DNA from 2 places in the Lysinibacillus sp. NPDC093197 genome. Region 2 is predicted to be linked to the other one. Evidence: riboswitches for the same ligand, from Rfam matches in the RefSeq annotation. Region 2 holds a riboswitch; the other holds the start of a gene.
What was found. A riboswitch is a leader RNA that binds a small molecule or an ion and turns the genes downstream of it on or off. The one in region 2 is predicted to bind lysine.
Positions count from the first base shown of each region.

Region 1 (4,481 bases), on a different contig from region 2:
AATTTAGAAAAAGGTAACGTACTTTCAGTATGGGAAGCGCAATTTGGTGACTTCGCGAACATGGCTCAAGTGATGTTTGATAACTTCATTTCAGGGGCACGTTCTAAGTGGGGTCAAAAATCTGGCTTCGTCATTCTTTTACCTCACGGTTATGAAGGGCAAGGTCCTGAACACTCTTCAAGCCGTATGGAGCGCTATTTACAAATGTCTGCTGAAAATAACTGGTTTGTTGCAAACTGCTCGAATGCAGGGAACTACTACCACTTATTACGTCGTCAAGCAGCATTGTTGGAAACAGAAGGTGTGCGTCCATTAGTGGTTGTATCACCAAAATCGTTACTTCGTCATCCATTAGCTGCAGCAAATGCTGAACAATTAGCAAATGGCTCATTCCAAGAAGTAATCGAGCAACCAGGTTTAGGTTCAAAAACTAAATCTGTTGAACGAATTGTATTAGGTACGGGTAAAGTAATGATTGACTTAGCAGACCGCGTGAAAGATGGAGAAGGCTTCGATCACTTACACATTGTTCGTGTAGAGCAACTTTACCCATTCCCAACAGCGCAAGTTGCTGATATTATTGCTAAGTATCCTAACGCTAAAGAAATCGTATGGGTACAAGAAGAACCTAAAAACCAAGGTACTTGGAATTACGCATTGGAAACATTATATGAACTATCTGAAGGCAAAAAGCTTCGTTATGTAGGTCGTCCTGCAATGAGCTCAACTTCAGAAGGTGATGCAGATTCTCATAAAGCAGCTCAATCAGCTCTAATTGAAGAAGCAGTTGCTGAAACGGTAAAAGTAAACTAAATATATTATTATTACTGGAAGCTGGGCTACATGCCTAAGGCGGTAGCCCTTTTATGTGCATGATACGCATGCACGTTAATCAAAGGAGGAAATGAAAGTGGCTGAAATTAAAGTCCCTGAATTAGCAGAATCGATTACAGAAGGTAGTATTGCACAGTGGGTTAAAAAAGTGGGAGACCGCGTGGAAAAAGGTGAATTCATCGTTGAACTTGAAACAGATAAAGTAAATGCTGAAATCATTTCTGAAGAAGCTGGGGTGTTAACACAAATTTTAGCTGAAGAAGGCGATACTGTTCTTGTAGGTCAAGTAATCGCAGTTGTAGAAGCGGGCGAAGGGGCAGCACCTGCACCAGCAGCCGCACCAGTTGCGGAAGCTCCAACACCAGCGGCTCCTCAAGCAGTAGCTGCACCAACACCAGCAGCACCAGTTGTGGAAGAAACTTCTGGCGAGCGTGTAATTGCATCTCCTGCAGCACGTAAACTTGCTCGTGAAAAAGGTATTGATCTTGCAGCTGTATCTCCAGTTGATCCACAAGGTCGCGTACGTGTACAAGACGTTGCAGCTCACGGTACAGCACCTGTAGCAGCACCTCAAGCGACACCAGCAGCACCAAAAGCAGTAGTAGCTGTTGATGAGTCACGTGTTACAGTTGAAAAAATGAGCCGTCGTCGTCAAACAATTGCTAAACGTTTATTAGAAGTTAAGCAATCGACTGCTATGCTTACAACATTCAATGAAGTAGATATGACAAATGTTATGGCACTACGTTCTCGTAAAAAAGATCAATTCTTTGAGTCTACTGGCTCTAAGCTTGGTTTCATGTCATTCTTCACAAAAGCTGTTGTTGCGGCGCTTAAAAAATACCCTTATGTGAATGCTCAAATCGTTGGCGATGAAATTCACTTAAATAACTTCTTTGATATTGGTGTAGCTGTATCAACTGAAGAAGGTTTAGTAGTACCAGTTGTACGCGATGCTGACCGCAAAAACTTTGCTGAAATTGAAGATTCAATTGCAGACTTAGCTAAAAAAGCACGCGATAAAAAATTAGGTTTAGCTGATCTTCAAGGTGGTTCATTCACAATTACAAATGGTGGTGTATTCGGTTCATTAATGTCAACACCTATTATGAACGGTACACAAGCTGCTATTTTAGGAATGCACTCAATTAAAAAACGCCCTGTAGAAGTAAATGGCGAAGTAGAAATTCGTCCTATGATGTACTTAGCATTATCTTACGACCACCGTATTATCGATGGTAAAGATTCTGTAGGCTTCCTTAAAACAGTTAAAGAGTTACTTGAAAATCCAGAAGATTTATTATTAAATTCTTAATTCGATAAATTAAGTATTCAAACCCTGCAAACTTAACTGTTTAGCAGGGTTTTTCATTTAGATTGATTTACGCTATAATGAAATTTGCTTGATGGTCTTAATGGCCTTTATTTGACTGGGAAATCGATTCTTATGGTTTATAAATCTTGTTTTTTATAATAAAAATTTGTGAAATGATGACAAACATAGTTAATGTTATTCTACTTTATTTATGGATTTTAAAAGGATTATAGGCTAATTTTGTAATTAGTCAGAAAAATGATAAAACTATCTTGACGACTATGCTAGCTTTATAGTAATATCTATATATCATTTAAATAAACAAACCTCACTTTTGTTTTTTGTGAGGTAGAGGCGCGGTATTTATTAGTCCATTGCTGAGTATAAGCAAGCGAAGACGTAATGGAGAAGGAAATATCGCCGAAGTATAAAAGGAGCTCGTACTTTTATGCTGGGTCTGCAGTGAATAAGTGCAGGACTGTCCTAGTAAATTCAATTCCAGTTTACTAGGTTGTGCTATCTCGGAAACATGGAAATTATAGTGAGGATTTGGGCAACTGTCAATAAAAGGTAAGACCTAAGTTCAAAACTTAGGTCTTTTTTTGTACAGTTGCTTTATTTTTTTTACAGAAAAGGGGAGTTTTAGATGAAAAGAAAATGGTTGTTATTTATGTTAACAGCAATGACAGCAATCGTGTTAGCGGCTTGTGGTTCTGGTGACAAGGATGAAAAGACAACAGGTGATGGTTCAAAGGAAGAAACTGGTGGAGAGTTCCGCATTGGGATGGAAGCAGGTTATCCTCCATTTAACTGGACTCAGCAAGATGATGCAAACGGAGCAGTGAAAATTGCTGATAATGCAGAGTATGCAGGCGGTTACGATGTACAAATGGCGAAAAAAATCGCTGATGGCTTAGGTAAAAAATTAGTAGTAGTAAAAATGGAATGGGACGGTTTAGTACCTGCGCTTCAGTCAAAAAAAATCGATGCGATTGTAGCAGGGATGTCTCCAACAGAAGAACGTAAACAAACAATTGATTTCACTGAAAACTACTACACTTCTGATTTCGTAATGGTAATTAAAAAAGGTAGCAAATATGAAAATGCAAAATCAATTCAAGATTTTTCAGGTGCAAAAGTTACATCTCAGCTAAATACATCTAACTATAATGTTATCGATCAAATTAAAGGTGTAGAAAAGCAAACAGCGATGGAAAACTTCTCTGCAATGCGTGTAGCTCTAGAAGCTGGCAAAATTGATGGCTATGTAGCTGAACGTCCAGAAGGTATTTCGGCAGCAGCAGCTAATGACAAATTCACATTTGTATCTTTTGAAGAAGGATTTGATACAGATATTTCAAATACTTCAATTGCAGTTGGTTTACGTAAAGGTGATGCTAGTCTAGATAAAATTAATGAAATCTTAAAAGGTATTTCAGAAGATGATCGCCAAAAAATTATGGAAGAAGCTATTCTTCAACAACCTGCAGCTCAGTAATACAAAAAGAGATAGGGTTGTCCTTAACGAAAAAACAGCATACCGGAAATTTCAAGTATGCTGTTTTCTCTAAGTGAAAATTCACTTACAACATATAGAGAAGTTGATTTTTACTGATTGAAAGTCGTGACATTTTGCTAAGAGCGACTGGGACAGCCTTTATCATATTTAGTTTGTTCAGAGAGGCAGTCATTCTGAATAAAGTCATGTCTAAGAAGTGTGTCACATATTTTGAATAAAGCAAATGAATTCAAATGAAGAGATGATTTCACAAAAGGCATAATTGATATAAAGCAACAACACGTTGTTAGGAGGAACATCATGAGTTTAGAATGGATCATTTCTATTATAGAAAACAACTGGCAAATGTTTTTACGAGGAGCGTATTATACGTTACTCATTTCAACAATCAGTACAATTATTGGTGCATTCATCGGATTTTTTATTGGGATTATGCATACCATTCCAGTTCGTAAAAAAAGTATAAAACATTTTTTATTAAAATGTATTAATTTTATACTGACATGCTATGTTGAATTTTTCCGTGGTACACCAATGATTGTACAGGCAATGGTAGTATTTTACGGGCTAGATATTGCTTTTGGCATCGATATGCACTTTATTACTGCTGGTATTTTAGTCGTTTCACTGAATACGGGTGCGTATATGGCTGAAATCGTACGTGGTGGGATTGTCTCTATCGATAAAGGTCAATACGAAGCTGCTTCTGCGATTGGCATGGGGCATGTGCAAATTATGATGCATGTTGTATTACCGCAAGTTGCTCGTAACATCTTACCTGCAACAGGTAACCAACTCATTATGAATATTAAA
Region 1 is NZ_JBIVOH010000001.1:278,446-282,926, reverse strand. It holds gene ACIP9G_RS01410 (2-oxoglutarate dehydrogenase E1 component) at 1-813, shown strand, start outside; gene odhB (2-oxoglutarate dehydrogenase complex dihydrolipoyllysine-residue succinyltransferase) at 911-2,149, shown strand; lysine riboswitch at 2,491-2,676, shown strand; gene ACIP9G_RS01400 (transporter substrate-binding domain-containing protein) at 2,796-3,647, shown strand; gene ACIP9G_RS01395 (amino acid ABC transporter permease) at 3,969-4,481, shown strand, end outside.
Region 1: another riboswitch for lysine. It lies ahead of ACIP9G_RS01400 (transporter substrate-binding domain-containing protein); the one in region 2 lies ahead of ACIP9G_RS12240 (amino acid permease).

Region 2 (4,481 bases):
CGATACAACAAAGCAGGCATCGCTTTGGCGTGATCGTGCATTAGTTGAATTAAATATTGCTGTTCTGCATTCCTTTAAAGAAGATGGTGTAAGTATAGTCGATCATCATACTGCTGCACAGCAATTTAAGCTATTTGAAGAGGCTGAGCAGAAGGCAGGCCGTGACTTAACAGGCAACTGGACTTGGTTGATTCCACCGTTATCTCCTGCAACGACACATATTTTTCATAAGCCTTATGTCAATGTTTATAATACACCAAATTATTTTTATCAGAAACCGCATTACTAAATGTAAAGAGGCAGCTCATAGTATGATGAGCTGCCTTTTTTAATTTATATATTCATTTCTAGAAGCTCTAAACGAACAGAAGAATAGTAATGCCGCAACGACAACAAATAGCCATCCAGCTGTATCCCAGCCGCCAAATAAATCATGTAAGTAACCAAATAAAATAGGACCTACTGCGGCTAATAAATAGCCTAATGATTGTGCAAAGCCAGATAAATCAGCTGCCTCAAATGCCGTATGTGTACGAAGTGTAAAGAACATCATTGCAAGAGAAAATGAAGCACCACCTGCTAAACCTAGCAATATCATCCACAGTACAGCAAGACTAGTCCATTCCATGACAAGGCCAGTAAAGCCGATGAAATAAAAGGCAGTAAACATTAAAACGAGGGGTCGCTGTGATGTCATTTTACTAGCGATAATTGGTACAGCTAAAGCCATAGGTACTTGTGAAATTTGCATGATGGAAAACATCCAACCTGCACGATCTGCGGCTATTCCTTGTGCAATATAGATTTCTGGAATCCAAGCTGCAGTTGTATAAAATAATAATGATTGAAAGCCCATCGCGCCCGTGACTGCCCAAGTAACTGGTGATTTCCACAATGGTATACGTGCTTTCGTAGTGGCTACAGTTGGTTCAGGCTTATTAAATTTTAATTGTGGAATCCAAATCAAAATCGTCACTACGACAAGAGCTAGAGCGATTGCAAGTGCACCTTGCCAGCCAAGAGAAGCATTGGCTATGGGATAACTAATACCAGCGCCAATTCCAGCGGTTAAGTTCATGGACATTGTGAAAAATGCCATCAGTAATCCAACATGATAAGGGAATTTCATTTTAAGTAGCCCTGGAATAAGGACGTTACCAAATGAAATAGCTACACCTATTATCATTGTACCAAATACGAGTAATCCTGTTGTTCCAAGTGAACGCAGCACAATTCCTAGTGCTAATAAAATCGTTGATATAAATAGTGTTAATTCCAGACCCAGTTTTCTTGCTATTACTGGGGCAATAGGTGACACTAGCGCGAATGCAAGCAATGGAATGGTTGTTAGAAAGCCTGCAAGTACGTTAGATATACCGAGATCCTCACGAATGAAGGAAATAATTGGTCCTACAACCGTTAATGGCATACGTAATGTCGAAGCAAGAAAAATTACACCGATGACTAATAGAAGCGTTGTGCCCTTCCAGTTAATCTTTCTGCTAGGATAAGTAGATTCCTCGTTAGTTGTCAAAATAAGTACCTCCCTGATAGAACAATTATAATTCGAACCACTATAACACTTTAACACAATAATAAAAATAGTAGAATATTCATAAAATACAGAACATTAATCGTATTATTGAAATGTCTTAGGTCGTATGTTAAACTAAGAAACATCATAAATTTAATAATTATATGCCTCATGTTTGTATTGAGGTAGAGGTCGCGGTATTTATAAGTAAGCTAATGGAGATGACAAGCATTGAAGATGTTAGCTGAAAGGAAATATTGCCGAAGTGTGAGGGGACTTGAAAACCTCATGCTGGGGCTGTCTCCGAAAGGAACAGAACTGTCACGTTGGACAACGTGTTGTGCTATCATTTTTAAGAAACAGAGGATTTACTTAGCCATCACAACGTTCATGTGATGGCATTTTTTTGCCTCTTAGAAAAGGAAGGAAGCTTTAACGTGAGTGAGATAAAAACTAATCAGCTCGGTCATAAAGCACCAGAGTTGAAAAAAGAATTAAAAAGCCGCCATATAACAATGATTTCGTTAGGCGGTACGATTGGAACTGGGCTATTTCTAGCAAGTGGTGGTGCTATAGCGCAGGCTGGACCAGGTGGTGCACTTCTTGCTTATGCATTAATCGGCATTATGGTGTACTTCTTAATGACAAGCTTAGGTGAAATGGCAGCTTATATGCCTTCATCAGGTTCATTTAGTACGTATGCAACAAAATTTGTAGATCCAGCGCTTGGCTTTGCGCTTGGCTGGAACTACTGGTATAACTGGGCGATTACAATTGCCGCTGAAATTGCAGCAGTTTCTCTTATAATGAAGTACTGGTTCCCAGACAGCTCTTCGGCACTATGGACAGTCATCTTTATTGCGATTGTACTAACATTTAATTTACTATCTGTAAAAAGCTATGGTGAAAGTGAATATTGGTTCGCAATGATAAAAGTTGTGACTGTTATTGTTTTCATTATCGTCAGCCTATTGATGATTTTCGGTATTTTAGGTGGACAAGCTCCTGTAGGCTTTACGAATTTCTTTATAAGTGATGGACCATTCCACGGTGGCTTCCTTGCTACATTCGGTATATTTCTAGCAGCAGGTTTCTCGTTCCAAGGGACAGAGCTATTAGGGATAACTGCTGGGGAAACTGATGATCCTGGTAAAAATATTCCGAAGGCTGTTAAGTCCGTCTTCTGGCGTATTATTTTATTTTACATTTTAGCCATTGCAGCTATTGGGATGTTAATTCCATTTACAGATGCTCGTTTATTATCTGAAGATATTGCTGTTTCACCATTCACATTAGTGTTTGATCGCTTAGGAATTGCCTTTGCTGCTTCATTAATGAATGCCATTATTTTAACGGCGATGTTGTCTGCAGGTAATTCAGGATTATATGCATCATCACGTATGTTATGGCAATTAGCAGTAGATGGACATGCACCTAAGATTTTCGCTAAGCTAAGCCGTCGCGGAATTCCAATTTACGCATTACTGCTGACATTAGCAGTAGGTTGCTTAGCATTTTTAGCATCATTCTTTGGTGATGGCGTTGTCTATATGTGGCTTTTAAACGCATCTGGGATGTCAGGCTTTATTGCATGGCTTGGTATTGCCTTTAGTCATTACCGTTTCCGTAGAGCTTTTGAAGCACAAGGCATAGACCCAAAATTACTACCATATAAAGCAAAGCTATATCCATTCGGGCCACTCTTTGCATTTACAGTGTGTATGATTGTTGTAATTGGTCAAAACTACACAGCTTTCACAGGCGATTCAATTGACTGGTACGGCGTTCTTGTTTCATATATCGGTATACCGCTGTTTATCGTCTTGTGGTTAGGCTATAAAATAAAACATAAAACTAAAATGATTCCACTGCAAAAGTGTGATTTAAAAGTAGAAAAATAGAAATAAAAGCTGTCCTATTAGTTTATAGGGCAGCTTTTATTTATTTGCCGTTGATTTCCGTTGTGTGCGGCGCTGGAGTGTGATTTTAGCTTGGTAAATTGTTTGAGAATTGTTTGAGTGCCTGTCACTTTTAAAAAAACATATGGTAAGCTATATAGAGACAGGATAAAAATGTAAAACTGTTCAAGCAGATGGGAATTAAAGATAATGCTTTATTGAGAAGAGGTGCCTAACATGCAAAAACATATATTACTTGTTGAAGACGATGAGGCCATCCGAGAAATGGTCGACAAGTTTTTAACAATGGAGGGCTTTGCCGTTACATCCGTTACAAATGGTGAAGAAGCAGTGCAAATTTGTTTAAGTAAAACGTTTGATTTAGTTATTTTGGATATTATGATGCCTAAACTAGATGGATTAGAAGTGTTAAAAATAATTCGAGAAAAAGAAGCGCTACCTATTATTATGATGTCAGCAAAAGACAGTGATGTAGATAAAGCATTAGGTCTTGGATTAGGAGCGGATGATTATATTGCAAAGCCATTTTCAATGTTGGAATTTTCAGCGCGTGTGAAAGCTGCAATACGAAGGGCTACACAATATTCAAGCTCGATGGAGGAAACGAAGGGGACATTGACTATCGGTAACTTGGTAATTGATGTCGTTAATTTCTCAGTTAAAAAAGACCAACAACAGGTGAAACTAACTTCAAAGGAATTTGCGATTTTAAAGCTATTTATCACAAATCGTAATCGCGTATTTACTAAACAGCAAATCTATCAACTCATTTGGAATGATGAATATTATGGTGATGAAAATATTATTAATGTGCATATAAGGAGATTGCGAGAAAAAATTGAAGATGACCCTTCCAACCCAAAGTATATTAAAACACTTTGGGGAATTGGCTATAAATTAGAGGGCTAGGCGTATGATACTATTTCTATCTACCATTATTCTTTTTCTCATAGCAATCATTCTTTTTCAGTTGAAAAGAAAACGTGAGCAAAACGTTACGCTCAAATATATGCACACCAAACTACAAG
Region 2 is NZ_JBIVOH010000003.1:488,077-492,557, reverse strand. It holds gene ACIP9G_RS12250 (nitric oxide synthase oxygenase) at 1-289, shown strand, start outside; gene ACIP9G_RS12245 (CynX/NimT family MFS transporter) at 329-1,534, opposite strand; lysine riboswitch at 1,713-1,888, shown strand; gene ACIP9G_RS12240 (amino acid permease) at 1,972-3,435, shown strand; gene ACIP9G_RS12235 (response regulator transcription factor) at 3,670-4,362, shown strand; gene ACIP9G_RS12230 (sensor histidine kinase) at 4,367-4,481, shown strand, end outside.